DNA from 2 places in the Bradyrhizobium sp. 186 genome. Region 1 is predicted to be linked to the other one. Evidence: predicted binding sites of a transcription regulator. Region 1 holds the regulator's gene; the other holds the start of a gene.
The links. The regulator HrcA, encoded in region 1, represses chaperone genes, less so after heat shock. The targets are predictions, from matches to a motif close to GTTAGCACTCNCNNNNNGNGAGTGCTAAC.
Positions count from the first base shown of each region.

Region 2: a site for HrcA is predicted at 6,558-6,586, ahead of IVB18_RS12670 (co-chaperone GroES). Genes of this name have one in related genera too.

Region 1 is NZ_CP082164.1:10,367,650-10,382,586, forward strand. Features, by position in the region: gene dnaK (molecular chaperone DnaK) at 1-64, opposite strand, end outside; gene IVB18_RS49555 (hypothetical protein) at 452-1,393, shown strand; gene pncA (bifunctional nicotinamidase/pyrazinamidase) at 1,659-2,381, shown strand; gene grpE (nucleotide exchange factor GrpE) at 2,503-3,108, opposite strand; gene hrcA (heat-inducible transcriptional repressor HrcA) at 3,202-4,290, opposite strand; gene rph (ribonuclease PH) at 4,464-5,177, shown strand; gene rdgB (RdgB/HAM1 family non-canonical purine NTP pyrophosphatase) at 5,188-5,823, shown strand; gene hemW (radical SAM family heme chaperone HemW) at 5,810-6,964, shown strand; gene IVB18_RS49590 (penicillin-binding protein activator) at 7,115-8,365, opposite strand; gene rsmI (16S rRNA (cytidine(1402)-2'-O)-methyltransferase) at 8,719-9,669, shown strand; gene IVB18_RS49600 (YraN family protein) at 9,656-10,063, shown strand; gene gshB (glutathione synthase) at 10,074-11,018, shown strand; gene cpaB (Flp pilus assembly protein CpaB) at 11,383-12,198, shown strand; gene IVB18_RS49615 (type II and III secretion system protein family protein) at 12,213-13,727, shown strand; gene IVB18_RS49620 (CpaD family pilus assembly protein) at 13,784-14,518, shown strand; gene IVB18_RS49625 (AAA family ATPase) at 14,515-14,937, shown strand, end outside.
Region 2 is NZ_CP082164.1:2,699,787-2,714,723, reverse strand. Features, by position in the region: gene IVB18_RS12710 (IS1634 family transposase) at 1-602, shown strand, start outside; gene IVB18_RS12705 (response regulator) at 1,020-1,403, shown strand; gene IVB18_RS12700 (sensor histidine kinase) at 1,511-2,290, shown strand; gene IVB18_RS12695 (hypothetical protein) at 2,504-3,004, shown strand; gene IVB18_RS12690 (signal transduction histidine kinase) at 3,048-3,419, shown strand; gene IVB18_RS12685 (hypothetical protein) at 3,473-3,724, shown strand; gene IVB18_RS12680 (hypothetical protein) at 3,721-3,996, shown strand; gene groL (chaperonin GroEL) at 4,420-6,069, opposite strand; gene IVB18_RS12670 (co-chaperone GroES) at 6,207-6,524, opposite strand; gene IVB18_RS12660 (hypothetical protein) at 7,925-8,116, shown strand; gene IVB18_RS12655 (class I mannose-6-phosphate isomerase) at 8,290-9,030, shown strand; gene IVB18_RS12650 (hypothetical protein) at 9,017-9,220, shown strand; gene IVB18_RS12645 (glycosyltransferase family 4 protein) at 9,217-11,502, shown strand; gene IVB18_RS12640 (glycoside hydrolase family 130 protein) at 11,537-12,835, shown strand; gene IVB18_RS12635 (hypothetical protein) at 12,886-13,086, shown strand; gene IVB18_RS12630 (hypothetical protein) at 13,320-13,532, shown strand; gene IVB18_RS51585 (hypothetical protein) at 13,580-13,714, shown strand; gene IVB18_RS12625 (IS256 family transposase) at 14,756-14,937, shown strand, end outside.

The sequences.
Region 1 (14,937 bases):
TGCCATCCATTACGGCGACGCACGAATTCGTGGTGCCGAGGTCGATCCCAATGACCTTTCCCATGGTCCTGATATCCTTGTTTTTGCGGCAGGCTGGCTGGGCCCAGAAGGCACCCGAACCGAAACCCCCTAAGATCAAACATCCGCGATATTGCGATGATTGAGGCTCATATAGGAGGGGGGGAGGGGCCCGCAAGGACCGAACGCAAGTTTCGGCCGTGAAAACATTGGGTTTTGGAAGAACATATCCGGGCTGAACCGCCTTGCAGGTGAGGAATTATTAACAGATCCCGCCCTTAGCCGGCACCTCCGGTCCCGCCCTGTTGCGCCAAGGCCAAACCCGCTAAAAGGCGGGCGGCCGGACAGCCTCCTCGTTGAGGCTGTCCCGCGCGACAAAGCGGCCCGATGGCCCACCATCGAACGGCCTCAATGTGAACCAACTAGAGTGCCCATGAAGCTGATCCGCCCCCTCGCCGCGCTCGCTCTCCTCGTCGCCACCGCACTTCCGGCCCTTGCGGCCGATCCCGAATATCCGCCGGGGCTGCGCCTCGGCATGGTGCCGTTGATCGGCCTCAGCGCGGCAAAAACCTTTCCGGGATTCGAGAGCGAGGACGGCAATGTGAAGGTGCTGGTCACCGAGCTGCCGCCGGACGCCTATGGCGAGGTTGCCAATGCCTTCAAGGCCAACCCGGCCGGCACCGGTGGGGTCAAGCCGGACAAGGTCGAGACGCCCGCGGGCCTTGCCTATTTCACCACCGAGACCGGTAAGGCCGGCGATGCCACGGTGAGGCGCTATTCGATGATCGTGCAGGGCACCGGCTTCTCCGGCTATGTCGCGGTCCAGATCCCGGAGAATGCCACCAAGATCTACACCGACGAAGCGGTGCGGCAGATGTTCGCGAGCGCCGTGACGCGCAAGGAGGTGCCGGTCGAGGAGCAGCTTTCGCGGATGCCGTTCAAGGTCACCGACCTCGCCGACTTCAAGAACGTGCGCGCGCTTGCGCCCGGCACCAGCATCATCCTGGCCGACGGCGACGAGAGCACCGGCTTCGAGCCAAAACCGTTCATGATCCTCGGCCTGATCGGCGCGACCCCGCAGCAGGCCGACGACCGCGCCCGCTTCGCCCAGGAGGCGGCGCTCCAGATTCCCGGCGTGCGCGAGTCGCGCGTCACCATGTCCGAGCCGATCCGCATCAACGGCCAGCAGGGTTTTGAGACCCGGATCGACGGCGTCAGCGGCAAGGACAAGGTCGCAGTGACCGTGGTGCAGTGGATCCGCTTCAGCAGCGGCGGCGCCTCGCTACGCATCATCGCCAGCGCCCCGCGTGACCAGTGGACGACTGCCTTCACCCGCTTCCGCGCCGTGCGTGACGGTATCCAGCCGAAGGGGTAGCCGCATCAACAAGCGAGATGCGCTCCCTCCCCCGCTTGCGGGGGAGGGCTGGGGAGAGGGTGTCTCCACAATCAACACTCCCTAAGTGGAGAGAGCCCTCCCCCGGCGCCTTGCGCCGACCTCTCCCGCAGGCGGGAGAGGTGCATCGAGCACGCGGCGAGAGCCCAAGCGCTGGACAAATCCGGCCGCATTTTTTGGCTTCGGTTCGTACACGAACGGAACTAGTCTTCTCCTCCGTTGGGTTCATCCTGGAGGGAGGCGAACGATGCTGGATCGGCGACAAATCTTGGCGGCGCTTGGGACGACGGCGCTCGCGACGCTCGCTCCAACCGCGCTCTTTGCAGCCGCATCGATCAAGCCGGATGATTCATCCGCGCTGCTCGTGATCGACGTGCAAAACTGCTTCCTGCCCGGCGGCAGTCTCGCGGTGAAGGAAGGCGACCAGGTGGTGCCGGTCATCAACAAGTTGGCCAAGGCGTTCGCGAACGTGGTGATGACGCAGGACTGGCACACGCCCGGCCATGTCTCGTTCGCCTCGGTACATCCCGGCAAGAAGCCGTTCGAGACCGTCGACCTGCCCTATGGCAAGCAGGTGCTGTGGCCCGACCATTGCGTGCAAGGCACCGACGGCGCGGCGTTGTCGAAGGACCTTTCGATCGCGCACGCCGAGCTCATCATCCGCAAGGGCTTTCACAAGGACGTCGACAGCTACTCGGCCTTCCTCGAAGCCGACGGCAAGACTTCGACCGGTCTCGCCGGCTATCTGAAGGGGCGCAAGATCAAGCGCGTCTTCGTCGCAGGGCTCGCGACCGATTTCTGCGTCGCCTGGACCGCGCTCGACGCGCGCAAGGCGGGCTTCGAGGTCTATGTCGTGGAAGACGCCTGCCGCGGCATCGACACGCAGGGCTCGCTGGCCAAGGCCTGGGCCGATATGGCCAAGGCCGGGGTGAAGCGGATTCAGTCGGGCGATATCGCGGTGAGCGCGTAACGGAAGCGAGCCGTCATTCCGGGGCGATGCGAAGCATCGAACCCGGAAGCTCGAGTTTCCGGGTTCGGCTCTGCGAGCCGCCCCGGAACGACGCCTGAACCAACAGTGCGTAGAATGCGGCTTACACCGCGCCGTTCGGCTCGTTGTTGTTGGCGGCAGGTGCGGCCTTTGCGCCGCCCTTGGCGACACCAACGAGAGCCGGACGAAGCACGCGCTCGCCGATGGTGTAGCCGGCCTGCATGACCTGCACCACGGTGCCCGACGGCACCGACGGATCGGGCACTTCGAACATCGCCTGCTGGAAGTTCGGGTCGAACTTCTGGCCCTGCGGATCGAACTTCTTCACGCCGTGCTTTTCCAGCGCGTTGAGCAGCGAACGCTCGGTGAGCTCGACGCCCTCGATCAGCGATGTCAGGCCAGGATCGGCAGCGGCCCGCGCCTCGGCCGGAACCGCATCAAGCGCGCGCTGGAGATTGTCGGCGATGTCGAGCACGTCGCGGGCAAAGCCGGTGATGCCATAGAGCCTGGCGTCGGCGACCTCCTTGATGGTGCGCTTGCGCAGATTCTCCATCTCGGCCAGCGTCCGCAGCATGCGGTCACGCGCCTCGGAGACCTCCTGCTGCAACAATTCGACCGAACCGGGCTCGGGATCGTCGGGCATCACATACGGCTTTGACACCACGGGCTCGCCAGTCGTGTCTTCGGGTTGCCGGTCTCGATCGGTCATCGGCCCTCTTCTCAAACTCGTCTCAGGGATTTTTCTTGTCCGGATATCGTGCTTCGGACGCCGAAAATCAAGCGCCCGTGATCGAAACGCCGGTCAGCCGCCCAGAAGGCGACTGACGATGCGGGCGGCGTAGTCCACGGTGGGGATCACGCGGGCATAATTCAGCCGTGTCGGCCCGATCACGCCCAAAACGCCGACGATGCGGCCGGCGGCATCCCGATAGGGCGCGATAATGGTGGAGGAGCCCGACAGCGAGAACAGCTTGTTCTCGGAGCCGATGAAGATGCGCACCCCCTCGGCAGTCTCGGCGCGGCCGAGCAGGTCGATGACGCCGCGCTTGGTCTCGAGATCGTCGAACAGAAGGCGCACGCGCTCGAGATCCTCCAGCGCGTGCAGGTCTTCGAGCAGATTGGCGTGGCCGCGGACGATGAGCTGGCGATCTTCGTTCTCGCCGCCGGACCAGCTTGCGATCCCGGCCGAGATCACCTTCTGGGTCAGCTGATCGAGCTCGGCGCGCGCCTCTCCGAGCGCAGTCTCGAGCTCGAGCCGCGCCTCGGCCAGCGTTCGGCCGCGGATTCTCGCGTTGAGGAAATTGCCGGCCTCCGTCAGCGCCGAGGATGGAACCCCCGGCGGCAGCGTCAGCACCCGGTTTTCGACTTGGCCGTCCTCACCGACCAGGATCGCCAGCGCCTTCTCCGGTTCCAACCGGACAAACTCGATGTGTTTCAACCGCGCATTGGATTTCGGCGTCAGCACGACCGCGGCGGCCCGGGTCAGGCCGGAGAGCCGCGTCAACGCCTCCTCCAGAGCGGCCTCGACCGATTGCGCCTGGCCGACGGAGGTGAGCTGGCTCTGGATCGCCTGCCGTTCGGCGTCGTTGAGATCGCCGACCTGCATCAAGGCATCGACGAAGAAGCGTAGGCCGAGTTCCGTCGGCAGCCGGCCGGCGGAGGTGTGCGGGGCATAGATCAGGCCGAGCTGTTCCAGATCGGCCATGACATTGCGCACCGATGCCGGCGACAGCGGCATGGCGATCAGGCGCGAGATATTGCGCGAGCCGACCGGCTCACCGGTCGTGAGATAACTCTCGACGATTTGACGAAAGATATCGCGGGATCGCTCGTTGAGCTGGGCGAGGCCTGCGCGCGGCGCGATCAGATGGATCGGATCGTGATGGGCCACGGACGTTAACTCCTCTCGGATGCTTGTAATTTGTCTATCCGGGAGGCCGCTGACAAGCGTGGTTTTGCGATTGCCTGGGGACCGAAAAGTCAGACGTCCCCCTTGCCGCCTACCCTCACCCCACCTACAAGCACCGCGAACAGCCTATTCCCGTGAGTTTTGGAGGATTTCCCATGCGGCCAAGCCGCCGTGCGCCCGACGAATTGCGCCCCGTGACGCTGGAGCGCGGCGTGGTCAAATATGCGGAAGGCTCCTGCCTGGTGAAGTTCGGCGATACCCATGTGCTGGTCACCGCCACTTTGGAAGAGCGCCTGCCGCCGTGGCTGAAGGGCCAGGGCCGCGGCTGGGTCACCGCCGAATACGGCATGCTGCCGCGCGCCACGCTGGAACGCACCCGCCGCGAGGCCTCCGCTGGAAAACAGAGCGGCCGCACCGTGGAAATCCAGCGCCTGATCGGCCGCTCGCTTCGCACCATCGTCGATCTCGAAGCGCTCGGCGAGCGTCAGATCACGGTCGATTGCGACGTGATCCAGGCCGACGGCGGCACCCGTACGGCCTCGATCACGGGCGCCTGGGTCGCGCTCGCTGATTGCATCAGCTGGATGAAGGCGCGCAACATGATCAAGGCCAATGTGATGCGCGACAACGTCGCCGCGATCTCCTGCGGCATCTACAACGGCACGCCGGTGCTCGATCTCGACTATGCCGAGGATTCGGAAGCCCAGACCGACGCCAATTTCGTCATGACCGGCGACGGCCGCATCATCGAGGTGCAGGGAACCGCGGAGCGCGAGCCGTTCACGCAGGACGAGTTCCTGGCGCTGATGGCGCTGGCACGCAAGGGCGTCGCGCGTCTCGTGGACTTGCAGAAACTTGCGGTGGCATAGTCAATAAGCCATGCACCGCCGAATCACCGGAAAGCTCGTCATCGCGACCCACAATCCCGGCAAGCTCGCCGAGATGAAGGAGCTGCTCGCGCCTCACGGCATCGAGGCGGTGTCGGCCGGCGAGCTCGGCCTGCCCGAACCGGAAGAGACCGGCCACGATTTCCGCAGCAACGCCGCGATCAAGGCGAGCGCGGCGGCGCAGGCGACTAAGCTTCCTTCCTTCGCCGATGATTCCGGCATCGTGGTCGACGCGCTCGACGGCGCGCCCGGCATCCACAGCGCACGCTGGGCGGGTCCGTCCAAGGATTTCACCGCGGCGATGACGCGGATCGAGCGCCTGTTGCGGGAGCGCGGCGCCACCACACCGGACAAGCGCACCGCGCATTTCGTCTCCGCGCTCTGCGTCGCCTGGCCCGACCATCATCTCGAAGAAGTCGAGGCGCGCGTCGACGGCACGCTGGTCTGGCCGCCGCGCGGCACGGCCGGCTTCGGCTACGACCCGATGTTTTTGCCCGACGGCCACACACGTACGTTCGGCGAGATGACCAGCATCGAGAAGCACGGCCTGCCGCCGTTGGGCCTCGGACTCTCGCACCGTGCCCGCGCCTTCGTGAAACTGGCGGAGATCTGCCTTGAGCCGCGCTAACGAAGCTTTCGGCGTCTACGTGCACTGGCCGTTCTGCCTGTCGAAGTGCCCCTATTGCGACTTCAACAGTCACGTCCGCCACGCCCCGATCGACGAGGCGCGCTTTGCCTCTGCCTTTACGCGCGAGATCGAAACGACTGCGCAGCGCGCGCCGGGCCGCGAGGTCACCTCGATCTTCCTCGGCGGCGGCACACCGTCTTTGATGCAGCCTGCGACCGTCGGCGCGGTTCTCGATGCCATCGGCAAGCACTGGAAGGTCGCCGGCGACGTCGAGGTCACGCTCGAGGCGAATCCGACCAGCGTCGAAGCCACGCGCTTCGCAGGCTATCGCGCCGCCGGCGTCAACCGCGTCTCGCTCGGAGTGCAGGCGCTCGACGACGCCTCGCTGAAAGCGCTGGGCCGCCTGCATAGCGCCCGCGAGGCACTCGATGCGGTCGCGATCGCGCGCCGTTCGTTCGACCGTTACTCCTTCGATCTGATCTACGCCCGCCCCGACCAGACCCCGGCGATGTGGGCCGATGAACTACGTCACGCCATCGACGAGGCCGCCGAGCATCTGTCGCTCTATCAGCTCACCATCGAGGAAGGCACGCCGTTTTTCGGCCTGCACCAGGCCGGCAAGCTGAAGATACCGGACGAAGCGGTCGCGCGCGCGCTCTACGACGTCACGCAGGAAACCTGCGACAAGCTCGGGCTGCCTGCTTACGAGATCTCCAATCACGCGCGGCGCGGCGCCGAGTGCCGGCACAATCTGGTCTACTGGCGCGGCGAGGAATATGCCGGCGTCGGCCCTGGCGCACACGGAAGACTCGATATCGACGGCATCAGGCACGCAATCGCCACCGAGAAGCGCCCCGAAGCCTGGCTGATGCGGGTCGAAACCAACGGCCATGGCGTCGTCACCGACGATCTCCTCAACAGCGAGGAGCGCGCCGACGAATTCCTGCTGATGGGATTGCGCCTTGCGGAAGGTATCGATCCGAAGCGTTACACTGCCCTGTCCGGCCGCCCGCTCGACCCCAAGCGCATCGCGCTGTTGCGCGAAGAAGGTGCGATCACGGTGGATGCAACGGGACGGCTGCGCGTGACGAGCAGCGGTTTTCCGGTGCTGGACGCGGTAGTCGCGGATCTGGCGGCGTAAGTCTCAACCAAATCGGCGGTGCGCTCCCTCTCCCGCTTGCGGGAGAGGGTTGGGGAGAGGGTGTCTCCGCAACGGGACAATCCCCAAGCGGAGAGAGCCCTCACCCGGCGCTACGCGCCGACCTCTCCCGCAAGCGGGAGGGGTGAATCATCAAGCCCCAAAACTCTTCGGCGAACCCGCGACCGCCACACCACCGCCGGTCGTCACCTTCATCACCGCGAGGCCGCGCTCGTTCGTTCCATCCGCGCGGAAGCGGAACAGGCCGTCGATGCCGGCGAAGCCGGAGGGGTTGGTGAGCACGTCGGACGAGAAGCGCGTGGGGCCTTGCGTGCGCGCGAGCGCGGCGACGAGAGCCACTGCGTCGTAGGCGAGCGTTGCGGTGCGCACCGGCTCGCCGCCATATTTGGTGCGATAGCGGCCGGAGAATGCGCGAAAGCCGGCCGGGTCGGGCGCGGCATAGAGGCCGCCTTGCAGCGCAGAGCTGGCATAGACGCGCGGATTGTCCCAGAGGCCGGTGCCGAGCAACTGGATGTTGCGCAAATTCGCGCCCGCCGCGGTCATCGCATCCGCCACCGCGACGACGGCATCGCCGTCATCGGCAATGAACAGCGCATCTGCGCTGCCGAGCTGCTGCGCCACCGTCCGCGCCGGCGTGGCGCGATCGGCGCCGTATTTCTCGAACGCGACAATGCGGCCGCCGCGCCGCGGCACCGCCGCCTTCACCGCGGCTTCGACGACATTGCCATAGGCATTGTCGGGCACGAGGACGGCGACGGAACGCTTTCCGACGCTGGCGGAGTATTCGACGATGCGGTTGACGTCGGACTCCGGCAGGAAGGAGAGCAGATAGACGCCGCGGCCGGCGATGCTGGAGTCGGTCGAGAACGCCATCACCGGGATGCCGCGGGTGCGCGCGACCTGCGCCACCGCAGGCACCGACTGCGCAAACAGCGGCCCCAGAATGATCTCGGCGCCTTCGTCGACCGCCTGCTGCGCACCCTGCTGGGCACCTTGTGGACTGCCGTTGTCGTCCTTGATCAGGAGCTGGATGTTGGGATTCTGGAACTCGGCCAGCGCCATCTCGGCAGCGTTGCGCATGGATTGCGCGGCCAAACCGGCATTGCCGGCGGCCGAGAGCGGCAGGATCACGGCGACTTTCACCCCGCCGGTGCCGGCGGTCGTGGCCTGTTGCGGCGGCCCCGCGGGTTGGGCCGGGGGCGAAGAGCTGCTGAACGGGTTGGAGAACTGGCTGAGGCTCTGCTGCACGCCGGCGCAGGCCGACAGCAGCGGCGCGCCGAGCAGCAGGCCAAGCGCGCTCCGCCGGGTCGCCCCCGACGATCGGGGCCCCGGAGAGGGAGACTCTTCCGAAGAGGAAGATCTGGGATAACGCGGGCCCACCATGGCAGCTCTTCTTCTGATCGGCCCTGTTCGGACCGGTCACAACGATTCTTCCGCGACAGAAGCCGGGGATTCAGGCATATTGTCGGCAAATAGTTAACTAAAACAAAAGGATAATAACCGCTTAACGCGGCCCTATCTCAAGTCCTGGCTAGCTGTTCGCCGTCCGTCACGCAGCATCAAGGCGGGGTTTCCGCCGCGAATATGGCGCTGGGCCTCCACTCCCTCTCGAATGTGATGCCGGATGGATCACATTCCCGTCCTTCCTGCCCCATGACTTAATATCTTGCGTCGGTACGATCTTTTTCAGAGGAGCGGTTCCCAGCCCTCCGGATCATGCCTAAGTTCGTTTCATTATGCGCGCAAAGCCGGCCCCGATAAATACGCCTGAAGATACGGACACCGCCTTGCGCGGTTTCTCCATCGATGCCCACCGCTTTGCGGCGCCGAAGGCGGCGCCGGGCCTCCATCTGGTCGCAACCCCCATCGGCAATCTCGGCGACATCACGCTGCGCGCGCTCCAGACGCTCGCCGGCGTCGACGTGATCGCCTGCGAGGACACCCGCATTTCGCGGCGCCTGACCGAGCGCTACGCCATCTCCGCGCAGCTCAAGCCCTATCACGAGCACAATGCCGAGGCCGCGCGTCCAAAAATCCTGGAGGCGCTGGCGCAGGGCGGCTCGGTCGCGCTGGTATCGGATGCCGGCACGCCGCTGATCTCCGATCCCGGCTTCAAGCTGGTCCGCGAGGTCTGCGCCGCCGGACACGCAGTCTACGCGCTGCCCGGCCCGTCCTCGGTGCTGGCGGCGCTGTCGGTTGCGGCGCTGCCGACCGACCGCTTCTTCTTCGAAGGCTTTCTGCCGGCCAAATCGGCCGCGCGCCGGACGCGCCTCACAGAGCTCGCCCGCATCGACGCGACGCTGGTGATGTTCGAATCCGGCAACCGCGTGCAGGATACGCTCGCCGAGCTCGCCGACATCATGGGGACGCGCGAAGCCGCGATCTGCCGCGAGCTGACCAAGCTGCATGAAGAGATTTCGCGCGCGCCACTCAGCGAGTTGGCCCGCGAGACGGACACGCTGGAGACGCGCGGCGAATTCGTGCTGGTGATCGCTCCGCCCGCGGCTGACGCGGAGGTGATGACGGCGGATGCACTCGACGACCTCCTGCGCGACCAGCTCAAGACGCAAAGCGTCAAGGACGCGGTGGCACATGCGGTCGAGCTGTCCGGGCGGCCGCGCCGCGAGGTCTATGCCCGCGCGCTCGAGCTCGCAAAACTTTTGCGGGGCGGCGATGGCGAAGACTGACGGCGCCACGCCGATGGAACCAAAAGTCGCCTCGCCCGAACGCGTCGCCGCCTTCCGCACCGGTATCTCCGCCGAGAGCCGCGCCGCAGCCTTCCTCATGGCGAAGGGCTACCGCATCCTGGCAAAACGCTACCGCACGCCGCATGGCGAGATCGATATCGTGGCGCGGCGCCGCAACCTGATCGCTTTCGTCGAGGTCAAGGCACGTGCGACGCTGGATGACGCCGCCTTTGCCGTGACGCCGCGCCAGCAGCTGCGCATCATCGATGCCGCGCAGGGCTGGCTCGCCGCGCATCCCGAGCATGCGGAATTTGAAATGCGATTCGATGCCATGCTGATTGCGCCGCGGTCACTTCCGCGCCATGTGTTGGCGGCATTCGACGCCTCGACCTGAAAGGCAGAACATGAAACTGAACGTCGCCGTCCAGATGGATCCCATCGCCCGCATCAACATTAGCGGCGATTCCACCTTCGCGCTGCTGCTGGAGGCGCAGAAGCGCGGCCACGGCCTGTCCTACTACACGCCCGACAAGCTGTCGCTGGTCGGCGAGGAGCTGGTCGCTCCGGTCCAGCTCCTGACCGTGCGCGACGAGCCCGGCAATCACTTCACTCTTGGTGAACCCCACCGCGAGGCACTGAACGGTTTTGACGTGGTGCTGCTGCGCCAGGACCCACCGTTCGATCTCGCCTACATCACCTCGACGCATTTTCTGGAGCGCATCCACCCGAAGACGCTGGTCGTCAACGATCCGGCCTCGGTGCGCAACGCGCCGGAAAAACTGTTCGTGATGAACTTTCCGCAGCTGATGCCGCCGACGCTGATCTCGCGTGATCTGGATGAGATCAACGCCTTCCGCGAGCAGCACGGCGCCGTGGTGATGAAGCCGCTGCACGGCCATGGCGGCGCGGCGGTGTTCCGCGTGATGCAGCAGGACATGAATTTCGGCTCGCTGTTCGACATGTTCTCGGTGACGTTCAAGGAGCCCTGGGTGATCCAGCAATTCATCCCCGAGGTGAAGCAGGGCGACAAGCGCATCATCCTGGTCAACGGCGAGTTCGCCGGCGCCGTCAACCGCGTGCCGGCCGTGGACGATCTCCGCTCCAACATGGTGCGCGGCGGCGCGGCGCAGGAGACCGAGCTGACCCCCCGCGAGCGCGAAATCTGCGCGACGGTCGGACCGGCGCTGCGCGAGTGCGGCCTCCTGTTCGTCGGCATCGACGTCATCAACGGCAGCCTCACCGAGATCAACGTGACCTCTCCGACCGGCATCCGCGCAATTGCAAAGCTCGGCGGGCCGGACGTGGCAGCCAAGGTCTGGGACGCGATCGAGCAGAAGCGGGCGAGGTAGCGCCTCTCACCGCGTAGCCCGGATGGAGCGCAGCGAAATCCGGGATTTCGCAACATACTCAGCGGCCCCGGATTGCGCTTCGCTCCATCCGGGCCACGCACTGCACGCGCGGCACACCTGCCCATCACTAACCACCCATTCACCATGACGGTTCGCGCAGCGTCTGCGAGTGCCTGTCGCCTTGCGTGAAACTACGGAGCCGCGGGCTACCGAATAACGCGGCATTCACCATCCGGCCAGAACTCCCATCGTGACCGGCGATCACATTCGGCCTCGCAACACCCCCTACACTTTTACTGCCTACTCATCGACACGGGGAACCCGCCAGGTGCGGTTCGAGTGCCCCGCGTAAGAGTAGAGGCGTATGAACACCGCACGCATTGTCGTTCTCGTCATTGCGCTGAGCGCCGGCGGCGTCGCTGCGTATCTGGCGAGCGGCTATGACAACAAGCCGGCTCCCGCCGCACCCGTGGCCGAGAAGCTGCCGACGGTCGAGGTTCTCGTCGCCAAGACCGACATCGGGCTCGGCCAGTATGTGAAGGCCGAAGACCTGCAATGGCAGGTCTGGCCGGCGGCGACCGCGAGCAGCGCCTTCATCCGCCGTGACAACCGGCCGGAAGCACAGAGCCAGATCGCGGGCTCGATCGCGCGCGTGCCGTTGATGCAGGGCGAGCCGATCCGCGAGCAGAAGCTGGTGAAGGCCGAGGGCTCCGGCTTCATGGCCGCGATCCTGCCGACCGGCATGCGGGCCGTCTCCACCGAGATTTCAGCAGAGACCGGCGCCGGCGGCTTCATCCTGCCGAACGACCGCGTCGACATCGTTCTGACCCGCCGCTTGAAGAATCCCGACGGCAACAACGGCCCGACCGCCGGCAATGACCTCATCCTTTCCGAGACCATCCTGACCAACATCCGCGTGCTCGCGATCGACCAGGCACCGAAGGAAAAGGACGGCCAGACTGCCGTGCTCGGCAAGACCGTCACGCTCGAGCTCAAGCCCGACCAGGTCGCAACCCTCGCAGCCGCGCGCCAGGGCGGCACGCTGCAACTGGCGCTGCGGAGCATCGTCGATGCCAACGCATCGGACGGCGCGTCCGAGGACCAGGCGGTCAAGCGTCCCGGCGGCGTCAGCGTGATCCGCTACGGCGTGCCGGCGCGGCAACTAACGTCACAGAAGTGATGGGGACACCCAAGATGAGACATGGGGACTATCGGACGGTGCTGCGCATTCGCGGGAATGGCGCGCGCACGTTCTGGGCAGGGGTCATGATGATGCTGGGGCTGGTCGCAGCACCGGACATGGCGAACGCTGCGGATGCGCCGGTCGGCGACCAGGCGCCGATGCAGGCGGATCTCGGCGTGGCGCCGGTCGCGACCATCGCGCCCGCCCGGACGCGCTCCCTGTCGCTCGGCGTCGGCAAGTCGGTCGTCATCGACCTGCCGCGCGAGGTCAAGGACGTGCTGGTGGCCGATCCCAAGATCGCAAATGCGGTGATCCGCTCGGCGCAGCGCGCCTACATCATCGGCGGTCAGGTCGGCCAGACCAACGTCGTGTTCTTCACAGCCGACGGCCAGCAGGTCGCCTCCTACGACATCGCGGTGAAGCGCGACCTCAACGGCATGCGCACGGCACTGCGCCAGTCGCTGCCGGGCGTGCAGATCGAAGGCGTCGGCGACAGCGTGATGCTGACCGGCTCGGTGACGAGCCCGGTCGAGGCCCAGCAGGCCGGCGACGTCGCGGCGAAGCTCGTCGGCAGCGCGGACAAGGTCGTCAACAACATCGTCGTGCGCGGCCGCGACCAGGTGATGCTCAAGGTCGTCGTCGGTGAAGTGCGCCGCGACATCGTCAAGCAGTTGGGCGTCGACCTCAGCGCCAGCCTGAACGCCGGCACGGCGGTCGTGAATTTCAATAATTCCAACCCCTTCGCGGTCAGCGGCGGGCCGATCGTCGGCAGCAACGGGCTTGGCATTACCGGCCTTGCCAAGGGTGTCGCCACGGTCAACGCCACGATGCGCGCGATGGAAAGCGCCGGTGTCATGCGGACGCTGGCCGAACCGAGCCTGACGGCGATCTCGGGCGAGAACGCCACCTTCATCGCCGGCGGCGAGTTTCCGATCCCGGCGGGCTATTCCTGCGATCCGGTTACCCACGTCTGTACCACCCAGATCACCTACAAGAAGTTCGGCATCTCCCTGAACTTCACGCCGGTCGTGCTCAGCGAAGGACGCATCAGCCTGCGGGTGATGACCGAGGTCTCGGAGCTGTCGAACCAGAGCTCGATCACGGTGACGCAGGCACTGTCCTCGAGCTCGACCAATTCGATCACCATCCCCTCGATCCAGACCCGCCGCGCCGAGACGACGCTGGAAATTCCCTCCGGCGGCTCGATGGCGATGGCCGGTCTGATTCAGCAGCAGACCAAGCAGGCGATCAACGGCCTTCCCGGCGTCGACCAGGTTCCTATTCTTGGCGCGCTGTTCCGGAGCCAGGACTTCGTCAACAACGAGACCGAGCTGATGGTGATCGTGTCGCCCTATGTGGTGCGTGCGGTTGCCCAGAAGGAATTGTCGCGGCCCGACGACGGGTTCGCGCCGGCCTCGGATGCGCAGACGGCGTTGCTCGGCCGCATGAACCGCCTCTATGGCATCGCGCGCCGCGTCGATCCCATCAACGGCATCGAGGGCGATTTCGGCTTCATCATCGACTGACGACGAACGGCGGCTTGGGGAATGGGGCGAGAAACGGGGCAAGAGGGGATGAAGCGATGACGAAGACTTTAACCGATCGACGTCGCAACCTGCGTGTCGCGCTTGCACTGACGGGGCTATCCGTCATGCTAGGCGCGTGCAACACCACCGGCGAGATCGTCACGCAGACCGTGCCGACCGATTATCGCCAGCGCCACCCGATCGCGGTGCAGGAATCCAAGCGCTCGGTCGTAATCTTTGTCGGCAAGGCCCGCGGCGGCCTTTCGGCCGCGCAGCACTCTGACGTCTCCGGCATTGCCCGGGACTGGGTGCGCGAAGGCACCGGCTCCGTCATCGTCGATGTCCCCGTCGACACTGCGAATTCGCGCGCCGCGGCGGCGACCTATCAGGAGATCCGTTCCGTGCTCGCGGCCGGCGGCGTGCCGTCTCGCGCCATCGTCCAGCACCGCTATCGGCCCGAAGATCCGGGGCTGCTGCCCACCGTCCGGCTGAGCTATTCCAGGATCGCGGCGGTCGCCGGTCCATGCGGGCTGTGGCCGGAAGACATCGGCCCGTCGATCCTCGACCCCGGCTATAACGAGAACCGTCCGTATTTCAATCTGGGCTGCGCCACCCAGCGCAATCTCGCGGCAATGATCGACAATCCTGCCGACCTCGAGCAGCCCCGATCCGAGACGCCCGCCTATACCGCGCGGCGCGACGTCGCCTTCGAGCGCTACCGCAAGGGCACGACGACCGCGACCACCTATCCCGAGGCTGACAAGGCCAAACTCAGCGACACCGGCAAATGACAAGCGTCCACGACGAAGAAGCGGACGATCCGCAGCACCCCGAGGAACACATTGCGCCGGTTCCGCGCATCTCGGTTCAGGCATTTTGCGAGACCGAGCAGACGCTCGCCGCGATGACCGCGGCCGGGCAGGATCGCCGGCTCGCCAAGGCGCATCTCACCGCCAAGAGCGGCGGCCTCGCCGCGGCGATCGAAGTCTATGACACGATGCCGACGCCGAACGTGATCGTGATCGAATCCGACGGCACCCGCGACATCCTCGAGGGCCTCGACGATCTTGCCGGCGTCTGCGATCCCGGCACCCGCGTGGTCGTGATCGGCAATCCCAGCGACACCGCGCCCTATCGCGAGCTGGTCCGCCGCGGCGTCAACGACTACGTGGTGGGACCGGTCGAAACCCTCGACGTGGTCCGCTCGATC
Region 2 (14,937 bases), 2.7 Mb from region 1:
ACTTCGACGTCGAAGTGGCCGATGGCTATCTCTCATGGCAGCGACGGATCGAGCAGATCGAGGAAGAGGCTCGCCTCGACGGCATCTACGTCATCCGAACCAGCATACCCGCTGGGCATCTCGACGCTGCAGAGGCGGTTCAGGCCTACAAGGACCTGTCGCGAGTCGAACGCAGCTTCCGGTCCATGAAAACCATCGATCTCGAAATACGGCCGATCCGCCACTGGACGGCACAGCACGTGCGGGCCCATGTCTTCCTGTGCATGCTGGCCTATCACGTCGAATGGCACCTGCGAGAAGCCTTGGCGCCGCTGTTGTTCCACGACACCGACCTTGAGGCCGCCCGGGGAGAACGGACCTCTCCCGTCGCCAAGACCGAACCATCTGAGGCGGCGAAGGCCAAGAAGGCAACAAAGCGATCAGCCGACGGCCATCACGTCATGAGCTTCGATGCGCTCATCGCCCATCTCGGCACGCTGGTCCGAAACACGATGCGCGTGCCCCTTCACACCAAGCATCGCTTCATGCTCCATTCCACACCAACCTCCGTCCAGGAAGCCGCGTTCAAGCTGCTCGATCTTGACCCGCTGCGTGTCCAGTAATTGAAAACACCGACCGTCAACTTATCGAGTCGGATCAATCCCTTGCACACTTCCCAAGCGAAAACTTCGGACTAGACGAACCCAATCGACGCTTGCCCGCGGTCTGGAGGCCAGGGCGGTTGTCGCCCTCGACGAGGCTCGCGAGATGGCGCCGGGGGATGAACGCACCGAGGCGACTCACGATGCATTAGTCCCTTCGCAATGCCGTCGAGCTTCACGAATTTCTCTCCGGCAAGCGCGACGCACCGGCCGCGTGACGGCAGCGTTGGCGCGAAGCCCATCACGTGAGCAACCTACCGTTGGCGGCGACTTTATTGCTCCATTGTTGAGCCAACGGGGGATCCTATAGGCAGCGAGATGCTTGTCCTAAATCGAACGCCTGTTCCAGTCGATGGCGATCCCCGCGAGAGCCCTATGATGACGCCTGATCATCCATGCATTCCTGCAGTAGTTCTCGTTGTCGAGGACGAGATGGTGCTCCGGATGCGCGCGATCGACATCGTCGAAGACGCGGGATACATGCCACTCGAGGCGATGGATGCCGCCGAAGCCGTCGCCATCCTGGAATCCCGATCCGACGTCGCGCTGATCTGCACCGATATCCAGATGCCTGGCCAAATGGACGGCGTCGGACTTGCGCATGCCGTGCATGCGCGTTGGCCGGTGATCAAAATCATCGTGGTATCGGGACAATTGAAGCTGCAGGACCTCGATCTTCCGCCCCGCAGCAGGTTTCTCGGCAAGCCGCTCAATGCCGGGGAAGTGATAGCCGAAATGCGCGACATGATCGGCCACGCCTGAGACAGCAGTGCTTTTCACACCGAACACAGCCTAAATCGCGTGATTGAAGCAGAAACTCAGCCACCGAAGATCAGTGCGGTACCCAGCTCATGAGGATATAATCGGCGATGTCTGAAGCCGATCTCCGTGCGGACCCGCGGCCCGCAAGCAGCGCAACACCATACCAGGACGACCTGGCGGCAGAAAATGTCAGCTTGCGGCTTCTGCTCGCGCAGGCCGAGATTGATGCACTGAGTTTGCTTACCACGGCCGGCATCGACGCCAGGGAGCGCGAGGCGTCCGAGAAGCTGCAGAAGCTGATCCTCGAGGAACTGCACCACCGTATCAAGAATACGCTCGCGACCGTCGGCGCCATCGTCTCGCAGAGTCTGCGCGGCCTGCCAGGCGCCGAGCACGCACAGCACGCCATCGAGGGCCGGCTGCTCGCGCTTGGGCGCGCGCACGACCTCCTTTTGCAGGCAAGATGGAGCAGCGCGAACCTTGGCACGATCGTCCGCAGCGCGACCGAAGCCTTCGATAATCCCGACGAGCCTAAATTTTCGATTTGGGGACCCGATATCCGGATGATGTCGGGCGCCGTCATCGCCATCGCGATGACGCTGAACGAGCTTTGCACCAACACCACGAAGTTTGGCGCCCTGTCGGTCCCGCAAGGGCGCGTCGACATCAACTGGACGCTGGATCAACAGGCGCAGCGCCTGCACCTTACATGGACCGAGAGAAATGGCGCAGCAGTCCGCCTGCCCGAAAAGCGCAGCTTCGGGACACGGCTGATCGAGACGCTCGGCAGGCAACTCCGGGGTGACGTGAGGCTTACCTATGAGCCGACCGGGTTCGTCTACACATTCGACGTGCCGATGTCTTCTCTGACTTCGGCGGCGGCATAAGCCCGTATTCGGGCATTGCGGAAGCCAAATCGCAACCTGCATTCGCTCGGACTGCTACAATCTCGCAGGAACGGCTTTTGCCCACGATTAATGACGTCGTGATTTGTCACCGAAGCTCGTTATTCGGCCCTGTGATCCCCATATATAGCTCCATCCTCGTCAACCATCGGGATCGGTCGGAACGCGCGGAGACTTCCAACGAAAGGACGCGGCATGTTTAGATCTCAGCAGCACCGCGAAAAGGCCGCCGCATACGGCGAACTGATCAAGCATTCGAGCGGTCAGGGCGAAAGCGACGAACTTCAGAAACAAAGGGATCGCCACTCAGCGCTCGCCGATAACGAGCAGGGATTGGCTGATGACTACGACAGCGCCGTAAACGCAGCGGAACAGGATCGCGCCCGCGGCCTCGCCCTGGCGGCCGAGGAGGAGCACGTCTTGCGATGTCTCGGCGCGGCCGTCATCATGCAATGGAACGCACTTCCGAAGACGCTGCAACGCGAGATCTTCGACACCGCCGGATCGGTCGGAGAGTTATTGGAGACGGCGGCGCTTCGCGGGCAGATCGCCCGCTTTCTGCACAAGCATAAGAATGATGCCGGCCGCAAAAAGGCTTCGACGGAGGATGCGCATCGCGACGCGAAATCGCGCGCCGCGGCTCTGTCGCGATGGGACGATGAGGGAGGCGCAGTCCCCGACGGACTGCCGAGGTGAACCAACGTCGGCAACAGGAGGATTCCCCATGTCACGTAAAAACATGTCACTGACAAAATTCGGCATCGATGACGGCCCGCACAACATGGACGGGCTGCGGCTTCTCGCGCGGGACGGAACTGAACCGGTCGAAGCGTTCATAGGCCGCAAGGTGATGGACGTCTGGGTCGAATCCATCGAGCACCGCGGAGGACGGCAGAGCCTGTTCCGCGATCAGTACAACGCGTTGGGCAAGCGCAATCTTGCGGCGATCGAGCGGATCGTGAACGCGAAATACCAGCGCGGCGCCGCGATCAACCGCCAGCATCCCTATGTCGAGGTTCTGGTCTCGGACATCACGGAAAGCGGCGAGGTTCTAAATCTAAGTGAACTCGTGCGCGAGCCTTTGCCGCCGGCATTTCATAGGCTGGCTTGAGATCTGCGCCGCGAACAGATGGCGGATGTTTCGTAAGAAGAAGATCTTGTGACATGCCGCTCACGCGAGGAGGATTTCGGCACTACGACTATGACCGGATGGTGGTTTGGAAGTGGCATGCGCTATTCAGCTCCGCTGCGACGACCTGGATGGATCAACTGGAAGGTATCCATCACCACATCGCCGGCGTACCTTTTGCGGTACGCTCAAGAGCGATCTTGAAGAGGGACAACGGCCGTCTGTCGAACGGCGAGAAAGTCAACCGCCTCGCAGGCTTTGTCTTTGAAGCGTGGCGAGTCAGTTGATTTTGGTCGCTATTGGCAGCGGCAACCGAAAGATGTTCATGCCTAAGCAAAAGCTTCATACCCAAGAAGAAGTCTTTAAAGATCATGTCTCCGGTCAGTATGACGAAACCATATTTCGTTTCAGAGTGCCGGGTGGCTGGATTTATACGCACACTATTATTCGGTTTGGTTCGGTCGATAAAAGCTATGTAGCCGATACTTTCGTTCCTGACTCTACAGTGGACTTGGATCTTCCAATTCATCCCACGGATGATCCGCGACGCAATCTGTGACTTGGTCGCGCGCAACCGCTATCGCTGGTTCGGCCGTCGTGACGCTTGCATCCTGCCCGAATTCGGATCGTTTCTTGGCCCTCGTGAGCCGCCCCGAAACCGCGGGACGATGGCACCTGGCGCCGGCCGACACGAAGGAAGCAGCGTTACTGCAATTCGACTCAGTCCCAGACGCAGGCAAGCAGTTAAAGGCACTTGGACGATTACCCGAACGTGGGCAATCTGATTGGCTATTCCTATCGCAAGCCCGGCGACTACAAATTCTCGCACGCGCGCTGAAAGCCGATCCGAACTATGTATTGACGTCAGTATTACGGCCTGAGGCAAATTGAGCAGGGCAACCGCGATCAAAGGCACGAGAATGCAGAAAGGCCGGCATCGCTGCCGGGCCTTTCTTTTTCTTTGAGCGCTGAACGGTTGGACTTAGAAATCCATACCACCCATGCCACCCATGCCGCCGCCCGGAGGCATGCCGCCAGCGCCGGCGTTCTTCTTCGGCACTTCGGCCACCATGGCTTCCGTGGTGATCAGGAGAGCCGCGACGGACGCTGCGTTCTGGATCGCCACACGAACCACCTTGGTCGGGTCGATGATGCCCTTGGAGATCAGGTTGACGTATTCGCCGGTCTGCGAGTCAAAGCCGTAGGAATATTGATCCTTCTCGAGGATCTTGCCGACGATCACCGAACCGTCTTCGCCAGCATTGATGGCGATTTGGCGGGCTGGATACGACAACGCCTTGCGGACGATTTCGACGCCGGTCTTCTGGTCGTCGTTCTTGGTGCGAAGTCCCTTGAGATGCTGGGAGGCGCGCAGCAGGGCGACGCCGCCGCCCGGCACGATGCCTTCCTCAACCGCCGCACGGGTCGCATGCATCGCGTCATCCACGCGATCCTTGCGCTCCTTCACCTCGACTTCGGTCGCGCCGCCGACGCGGATCACCGCGACGCCGCCCGCGAGTTTGGCCAGACGCTCCTGCAGCTTCTCACGGTCGTAGTCCGAGGTGGTTTCCTCGATCTGCGCCTTGATCTGCTGAACGCGCGCCTCGATGTCGGCCCTCTTGCCGGCGCCGCTGACGATTGTTGTGTTTTCCTTGTCGATCATCACCTTCTTGGCGCGACCGAGCATGGCGAGCGTGACGTTCTCCAGCTTGATGCCGAGATCTTCCGAGATCGCCTGACCACCGGTCAGAACCGCGATGTCCTGCAGCATGGCCTTGCGGCGATCGCCGAAACCCGGAGCCTTCACGGCAGCAACCTTCAGGCCACCACGCAGACGGTTGACGACGAGGGTGGCGAGAGCTTCGCCTTCGACGTCTTCCGCTATAATTACAAGCGGCTTGCCGCTCTGCACCACGGCTTCGAGCAAGGGAAGCAATTCATTCAACTGAGATAGCTTCTTTTCGTTGATGAGGACGTAGGCATCTTCCATTTCAACGCGCATCTTGTCGGCGTTGGTGACGAAGTAGGGCGAGATGTAGCCGCGGTCGAACTGCATGCCCTCGACGACTTCGAGTTCGGTCTCGAGCGACTTGGCTTCTTCAACCGTGATGACGCCCTCGTTGCCGACCTTCTTCATGGCGTCGGAGAGGAACTTGCCGATTTCGGAGTCGCCGTTGGCAGAGATGGTGCCGACCTGTGCGATCTCCTCGTTCGAGGTGACCTTCTTGGAGTTCTTGACGAGGTCGGCGACCACGGCGTCCACTGCCAAGTCGATACCGCGCTTCAGATCCATCGGGTTCATGCCGGCGGCAACCGCCTTGGCGCCTTCGCGGACGATCGCAGCCGCCAGCACGGTCGCGGTGGTGGTGCCGTCGCCGGCAGCGTCGGCCGCCTTGGAGGCGACTTCGCGCACCATCTGTGCGCCCATGTTCTCGAACTTGTCGTCGAGCTCGATTTCCTTGGCGACGGTGACGCCGTCCTTGGTGATGCGGGGAGCGCCGAACGATTTGTCGAGCACGACGTTGCGGCCCTTCGGACCGAGCGTGACCTTCACCGCGTTGTTGAGAATTTCGACGCCGCGCAGCATCCTGTCGCGGGCGTCGACGCCGAATTTGACTTCCTTGGCTGACATAATGATCTCCGTATTCTCAGATCCCAAGGTCCGCGCGACTGGGCGGATTCCTGAGGGATGAGATTTCGATTGCAGGTCTCTTCCTTCGAGACGCCGGCTGCGCCGGCTCCTCAGGACGAGGGAACGGGCTAAAGCGCTTAAGCGGCCTTCTTTTTGGCGGCGGGAACGTCAGTGAGAACGCCCATGATGTCGCTTTCCTTCATGATCAGAAGCTCCTGACCATCGAGCTTGACCTCGGTGCCCGACCACTTGCCGAATAACACGCGATCACCCACTTTGAGGTCGATCGGGATCAGCTTGCCGGATTCGTCACGGCTGCCCGGACCAACGGCGATGATCTCGCCCTGCGAGGGCTTTTCCTTGGCACTGTCCGGAATGAGGATGCCGCCTGCGGTTTTGTCTTCGGCATCGATGCGTTTGACCACGACGCGATCGTGGAGCGGACGGAACTTCATGCGATCCTCCATGGCTTTTGTGATTATTTCTGGATTGGCAGTCGAAAGGAGCGAGTGCTAGCCGCTCTTCACATAAGCCTGTGACGCGGGGGCGCAAGGGCTTTGGCCCACGAGGTTGCTAATTCAATTCCGATAGTGACCCCGGAGCGGACAGCAGGGCTCGGAAGCCGTCGTGTGCCATCTAACGTGTTCAGGAAATGTCCTAGATTTCGGACCTGTTCTTATAGCCCGGCGGTACTGTCCGTATTTAAGCCCCGGTGTCCTAAGTTGAATTTGGAAGTGTCTTAATTCCGATTTGCGGCGCATAATGAGCAAATGGAAGAGACCCCTCCCAGAGCCTGTATTTGCGGAGCGGTCTACAACCGCGCCGAGTCTATGGCTCCCGAACGCCAGATCAGCAGCTTCGAGTGTTCGGTCTGCGACCAGACCATGGAAAGCTGGAACACCTGGGTGCCGTCCTACCGCCTAATCGCGGGTCCTGTTAGGCCGCCCCAGATCAGCTAGGAACGCTTTTGGTTTCCTGACGTTCGACGTTGTTATGAAGCGATACTTTTTCGATTTGCGAGACGGTGACGAACTGACCCCCGACGATGAGGGTCTGGAACTCTCTACCATGGAGGCTGTGCAAGAAGAGGCCGCGCGTTCGCTGGCAGACATGGCGAGGGACGCGTCCTGTAGGCCCCGCAATGGAGCGGGACACCGGATGGCTATCGAAGTCAGGGATGACACCGGACCGGTGTTACAAGCCAAATTCACGTTCCAGATAGAACGGCTCAAGCACTAAGGCGCCCTGGTTAAAGGATGCTGAGAAGGTAAGCCAGTTCGCGCTGATACCGCTCTGCTGATGAGTTCACCTGCAACCGCTTGCCCTCCACTCATGTGGAAACTGCCGATCTTGAGCCGAAAAATCGGAATGCTTTTCGCGCCGCTGATACGGCCAGATGACACAAAGTCGTCAGTAATTACGAACGAGTCCGCCGGATTATCGCGATCGAAAAGCTGCCGAATATTTTTCACAACGCGCGCTCAACATAGATTCGAGAAGCGCGGTCAGGGGAAGCGCGAAGCTTCGAACCCACCATCATCTTAACGATTCTGCCCCAAAACAAATTGCGATTCTCCTCGCTATTCGGCAGATAGTCACTATATTTAACGGATCACCGCGCGCCCCCGGCTATTATCGGTGACTGAGAGCGTTGCGCTCCCGCCTTAACCAAAAAAGGCGGTCACATGTCTGATACCCTCAAATTCGATCTTCGTGATTGGCTGGTGCCTCCGGTGCTGTTGCCGATCTTTTTTGCGTCGCTGATCACTGCCACCGTGATTATTCAGTGGTAGTCCGCCTCAAGTGACATGCCGGCAACGGGAATCCGAGTGCTTAACAGAAAGCAGGAGTCGGAATGGCAAATACGGCGATCATCAGAGACGCATACGGCGTTCCAGCAATGTTCGTTGATTCGAAAACCGGCAAGGATGATGCCGCCTTTGTCTTTATCAGGGTCGGCGATGAGGAACGCCGGATGCGGTGGGCCGAATGGGATGCGCTTCCCGCCTGGACTGGCGTTCGTCCGTCCTGGGCGACCAAACGCTAATGGACCCAGCAAGGTTGCTATCTGACGCCGGAGTACCCATCTGATCAGTTAGCCCAGCGGGATCGCGACAAACGCGAACATCCCGTCGCGACGCCTTAGCCACGCCAAATCACATAAACGGTATCGACCAACGGCATATCGCTGCGATATGCGCGTTTCGGGTCAGGAAATCTATGGCCATCGAGCATGCCGCCGTGCAGTTTGCGCGCAAACCGTGGGGAGTAGGCGATCTCCATCCATGGAGCAGCATCGACGTTGCCGGTGACCCGGTTGGAGAGTTGTGGTTCCAGCGCACGCACAAGCATGCAGCCATCCCGGCCCTGCTGCTCAAATTACTATTCACCAGCGAGCCCCTCTCGATTCAGGTTCATCCGGGCGATGAATTTGCCCGCTCAATCGGCCTGCCGAACGGCAAGACTGAAGCCTGGTACATTCTCGCAGCGGCCCCAGGCGCGCGGGTTGCGCTGGGACTGAAGCGGCGACTCACGCCACAGGCATTGCGCGCAGCGATCAGGGACGGCTCGATTGCCCACCTCGCGCAATGGCGTCCCGTCGCGAAAGGCGACATCATCTTCGTCCCCGCCGGCACGATCCACGCCATTGGCGCCGGTATCGTACTCGCCGAGATTCAGCAGCGCAACGACACGACATTCCGCCTGTTTGACTACGGCAGGCAGCGCGAACTGCATGAAGAATGCGCCGTCGCTGTTTCCGACGCCGGGCCGGTTCAGGCCCAATCCGGTCCACGACGCCTCACCGCGGCTCGAACAGCCCTGATCACAAGCCAGCATTTCGTCATTGAGCGGATCGACCTGCCGGCGAATTCGAATTGGGCACTCAATGCCGCGGGAAACCTGGATCCTTGCGATCGAGGGCCGGGCGCGGATCGGGTCGACGAACATGTCGGTCGGTGATGCCGTCTTTATCGAGGGCGATCGAACCGACATCGAGGTCGGCGCGGGCGGCATGCGCGGCCTGATGGCTTATCCGGGACCTGATCCCGTTGCCGCCCTGCTGCAGGACGCTGGAGAGCTGACCAAATCTGCCGGCATGTCCGCCGGCCATTCGCCGAAATCAAGCGAGACTGTCGAGGTACAAGCATGACGCCGCTCCGTCGCATCGCCGTTATCGGCAATTCGCTGCCCCGCCGCTGCGGGATCGCAACCTTCACGACCGACCTGCAGCAGGCGATCTCGACGTCACGCCCGACTGTCGAGACCTGCATCGTGGCGATGACCGATCATGGCCAAACCTATGATTATCCCAAGGCGGTCGCTTTTCAGATCCAGGATAACAAGATCGAAGAATACATCCATGCAGCAGACCTCCTGAATGCCGGCCGGTTCGACATCGTATGCCTGCAGCACGAATTCGGAATTTTCGGTGGCGAAGCCGGCGGCCACATCCTCGAACTGCTGTCGCGCCTCACCATGCCTGTCGTGACGACGTTCCACACCGTGCTGGCAAATCCGACCGCCGCGCAACGCGCGGTCATGGAGCGCATCGTCGATGCCTCGTCGAAGGTCGTTGTGATGGCCAACAAGGGCCGCGAACTGCTGCGCAGCGTCTATCAGGTGCCGGACGACAAGATCGAGGTCATAGCCCACGGCATTCCCGACGTCGCGCTTGTCGCGCCCGATGCGGCGAAGGCAAGGCTCGGATTTGACGGAAAGTCGATCATTCTGACATTCGGCCTGCTGTCCCCCAACAAGGGCATCGAAGTCATGATCGACGCCATGCCGTCGATTCTGAAGCGTCGCGCCGATGCGGTGTATGTCGTCCTTGGCGCAACGCATCCGAATCTGGTTCGAGACCAGGGCGAGGCGTATCGCAACAGACTGATGAGGCGGGTCCGCGAACTTGGCGTCGAGGACCACGTTGTGTTCCTCGACCGCTTCGTTGATCTGCCCACGCTGCTCGAATTCATCTCGATGTGCGACGTCTATGTCACGCCCTATCTCAACGAGCCGCAAATGACGTCGGGAACGTTGGCCTACAGCTTCGGACTTGGGAAACCCGTCGTCTCGACGCCTTACTGGCATGCCCGCGAACTGTTGGCCAATGGACGCGGCGTCCTGGTGCCATTCGGCGACGCGGCCGCGATCGCCAGCAAGATCGCGGAATTACTCACCGATGACGTTCGCCGGCAGGCGATGTGCCGGCGCGCCTATGCGGTCAGCAGAACCATGACGTGGGAACGCACCGCCGAGTACTACATGTCGGTTTTTGAGAGCGCGTCTCAGGGTCACTGGCTCAAGGTCATTGCGCCCTCCAACACGGGCGTTCCGGAGCCACGCGGCCCTGCGGCGCCGGACATGCAAATCGGCTATTTCCTGTCGATGTGCGACGATACCGGCCTGTTCCAGCACGCCGTGTATTCGGTGCCCGATCGCTCGCACGGCTATTGCGTCGATGACAACGCCCGCGCGATGCTTTTGGCCTGCGCCCTCAACAGTCCGGGCGAACAGCCGCTGTCGGAAGTCTTGACGGCTCGCTTCGCCGCTTTCGTGCAGCACGCATGGAATCCCGACACCGGGCGGTTTCGCAACTTCATGGGCTTCAATCGAACCTGGCTCGAAGCCAGCGGGTCCGAAGACAGTCACGCGCGGACGCTTTGGGCGCTCGGCGAAACCGCGCGCAGCGACGCAACTCCGTCGCGGCGCCAGTGGGCGGCTGCCTTGTTCGCCGAGGCTCTGTCGACTGTAGAGACCTTTCGCTCTCCGCGGGCGTGGGCGTTCACCCTGCTGGGTTTGGGCGCTTATTGCGCCGTGGCTCCGGATGATCTTCACGGCCAGGAGATCCGGCATTCTCTTGCCGACAGGTTGATGTCCTGTCTGGCGTCGGTCGAAACGCCGGACTGGGTGTGGTTCGAGGAAGGGTTGGCTTACGACAACGCCCGCCTGCCGCAGGCGCTGATGATGACAGGCGCGGCGACGCAAACGCCTGAATACGTGCAGGCCGGATTGAGGTCTCTGCGCTGGCTGATGACGCGACAAACGACGCCGGCAGGGCATTTCCGGCCGGTCGGCACCGCCGGCTTCGGCGAATTGCGGCAACTTCCCCGCGCCTTTGATCAGCAGCCCGTGGAAGCGACGGCGACGATCGCTGCCTGCCTTACGGCATGGCGGGCGGATGGCGATGCCGAGTGGAAAGCGCTTGCGACCCGGGCCTTCACCTGGTTTCTCGGTAGCAACGACCTGTCGGTGGCGCTGGTCGATCCGCACACTGGCAGTTGCCGCGATGGACTGCACCCCGATCGTGCCAATGAAAATCGCGGCGGCGAGTCGGTGGTGTGCTATCTGCTTGGGCTTGCGGAGATTCGCCAGCTTGCGCGCGTCAACGCCGGCCTGACCAAACCCGCGGCACTGCGCGCCATGGGCGCCTGAATGTTGCCTCCTGCTCAAGCGATCGAGGACACCAGTGTCACAGGCCACCTTCCTGAACCGGCAGGCGCTTTATTTGCGTCCCGATCCCGCGCGGGTGATCGTGCGCCCGTTCAAGCCGGCGACTGAACCCCGCGATCTCAACCCGACCGACAAGACGCGTGCAAATCATATCGTCGACCGGGTTCTCGCCCTCGACTCCGAAGCCGTTGCTTCCCAGCTCGCGGACGTTCTTGAAAATTTCCTCGGCCGGCATCGGAACCTGCTGGAGAAGTTCGAGGCCCGCGCGAACGAAATGGAGGAGGCTTTCGCAGCCCATGGCAGCTTTTCAAAGATCCAGCGCCAGTTGATTGGAGCCTATTTTCTCAATGAGTATTCGTTCGAAGCCTCTGCCTTGTTCAATCCCAGCATCGTGCCGCACCCCGACCAATCGAACGCGCCGAAGGGCGGCCTGCGCTTCATTCTCAGCCTCCGTGCGATCGGCGAAGGGCATGTGTCGTCACTGACGTTTCGGGCCGGCACATTCGCAGCCGACGGCAGCGTGACCGTTGATTCGACGGCAAGGCTTGCCTCAAGTCCCCGGATTTGCCATCGCGCATCCGGACCGGACGGCGATCATGTCGAACTGGTCTTCAAGCCCGAGGAAGAACTCAGCGAGCGCGTCATCTTTCCGGTCACCGAATCCCAATCGAACGGCATCGAGGACGCCCGCTTTTTCGAGTTCAGCGATGGCGGCCGAAAAACCTACTACGCCACCTATACCGCCTATAGCGGACGGGCGATCCGCTCCGAGTTGATTGAGACCCACGATTTCATGTCGTTCCGGTTGGCGCCGTTGAAAGGCGCCGCGGCACGCAACAAGGGCATGGCGCTGTTCCCGCGCAAGATCGGCGGCAAATACGCCGTGATCGCGCGACAGGACAATGAGAACCTGTACCTGATCTATTCAGACGACCTGTACACTTGGGGCGACGGCCAGGCCATTCTGAAGCCGGAATTTCCCTGGGAGTTCGTTCAGATCGGCAATTGCGGATCGCCTATCGAGCTCGATGAAGGCTGGCTGCTGCTGACGCATGGCGTCGGCCCGGTGCGCAAATACTCGATCGGGGCGGCGTTGCTCGACAAGAACGACCCCTCGAAGGTGCTAGCCCGCTCCCGCGAGCCGTTGCTGCGGCCCGAGCCGTCGGAGCGCGAGGGATACGTCCCCAACGTCGTCTATACCTGCGGGGCAATGCGGCACAACGACCACATCATTCTGCCATACGCGGTGTCGGATACCTTCTCCAATTTCGCGACCATCAAGATTTCGGCGCTGATGCAGGCGATGAAAAGTTGACTGCCGCTTGAGCAGCGCCAATTCGTCCATTGAAAAGTCAGGGAGCCTGAATGAGCGAGCGACTTGAAACGCTGAAGAAAGCCCGTGCACGCATGATCGAGGAAAGGGACGTGCATGCGAAGGTGCTGGCCGCTCCGTTTGACCGGGACAAGGCCGAGCGGGCACGCAACAAGTTCATCGAGATTCAGATGCTGGTCGACGCACTGGATCGCGCCCTCAGTGGAGAGGAAGTCATTTTGCCGAAAGGCTGAACCGCGGCGGCAGGGAGGCGCAGCATCAACTAATGCATGGCTATTCGGGGGCAAAGGGCGCACAGTTGCACAATGCGAGTCTTCAGATTGCGCCGAACGAACTCCCTGGTTCAAGCCCTGGATCCCACGGCAGGAGATGAATGCAGGCTTGGCGCCATGTCCTTTCGGGCGTCGGCTGGACTTGAAAGGGCGCGGTGATGCCTACGCTATCGAAACTCCTGCTTGAGAATGGGTTGCCCGATCTTCCGGTGTTGTTGATCGAGCCGCATCGCAACCACAGGGGCATCTGGCGCATCAAATTCAGCTATGAAACGGGCGAGCCGTTCTCCATGGCTGCGACCCAGGCATCGATCATGGTTTCCCGTCTGCATGAGATCGGGGAAGTCGAACTGGCCGACGAGATCGACGGCGCGATGAGAATTGCGACGCGCTACGCGACAATGTGAAACTCGGCGTGCAATGACGGCGTCATCATAACCCAAAGGAGATCGACATGGCCAAGGGCGAGCAAAAAGGAAATCGCGAAGCCAAGAAGCCCAAGAAAGAGAAGATCAAGACAATAGCTGCGGCGCCAAGCCAAAAGGCCGCCGGATGGCAACCGGGTTTCGCGTCCGGCAAGAAGAAATAGCAGCGCAAGCGTCGACGTAAAGCGATCCGCTGAACTGACGCGTTCGAGCGCGCGCAAAAGCGCGTTCTCGCAGGGCTGCGTGATCGAAAAGCGCTGATTGGCCTATTGCTTCGTGGGGGCGGCCTGCGCTCGTGGACGCGGCCTGTTCTAATGGTGATACCACTCGCAAAGGAAATCGGATGAAAACTACGCTCGCCGTATTGATGCTCTGCGCCTGCGCGCAAGGCGCTCTCGCCGCTGGACCGGAATGCCGCACGATCGAAAGCACGAGCGGGCGACTTGCCTGCTACGATGCGGCGTCTCCTCCAAGAATACAAAAGCCTGCAGCGGTCGAGAGCGACGCGTCGCGGCCGTCCTACAAGGACCCCTTGATCGCGGAAGACGCCCGAACCACCGCCAAGCTAAAGGGTATCTGCCGCGGCTGTTGAAGATTAATTCTCTCCGGTCATGCCCGGGCGTTGCAGCAGGCCCGCTACCAAGGGACTGAACGGGTAGCGGGGCTTCTTGGTGCCTCTGCCGGAACGAGCCCGGTAGCCCTTGCAGAACCCGATTTGGAGTCGCGTGCATCTACCGATCCGCCACGGGCCGTGCTTCCGTCCACTAACGACCCGAATCTATGGTCCGGCCGTGCGCTGCAAAGCGTGTTGAACTCGAAATGAAGATCATGAGGTATCGCCAATTGGTGGACCGGACCGCGGACGAGGAGTTTCTAAGGCGCATCAGGAATCAGATCGCGGAACTTGAGCAGAAGCTCCGAGAGATCGACGAGTAAGGCCGCCTCGATTGCCGCTGGCCGTTGAACCTTATTGCGCCTCCGCAGACAGATAAGTGCCGGGGGATTGCACTGTCCGGATTCAATACAGCGCCACCAAGCATTATTCGGCTTGGGGGCGCTGTTTGCATTAGTGGCTACTTTGATCCAGCGGGTGGCCTATTCGGCCGGGAGCTGTCGCCGAAAGTTGGTGACGGCGGGAATCGGGAAGGCGGCATATCGTGGGGGTGCTTGACGCCTCCACTTCTCCACCGAAGGAGCGATATGCCGTGTCCAACGATAACGTCATCCAACTGATTCAGCCAGGAATCTTCGACGATCAACTCACAGAAGTCTTGCGCAACGGGGCACGTGCCCTTCTCGCCAAAGCGGTCGAGGCTGAGGTCGCGGACTTTCTCGGCCAGCATGCCGATTTGAAGACCCGGGACGGCCACCAGCGCGTCGTCCGCCA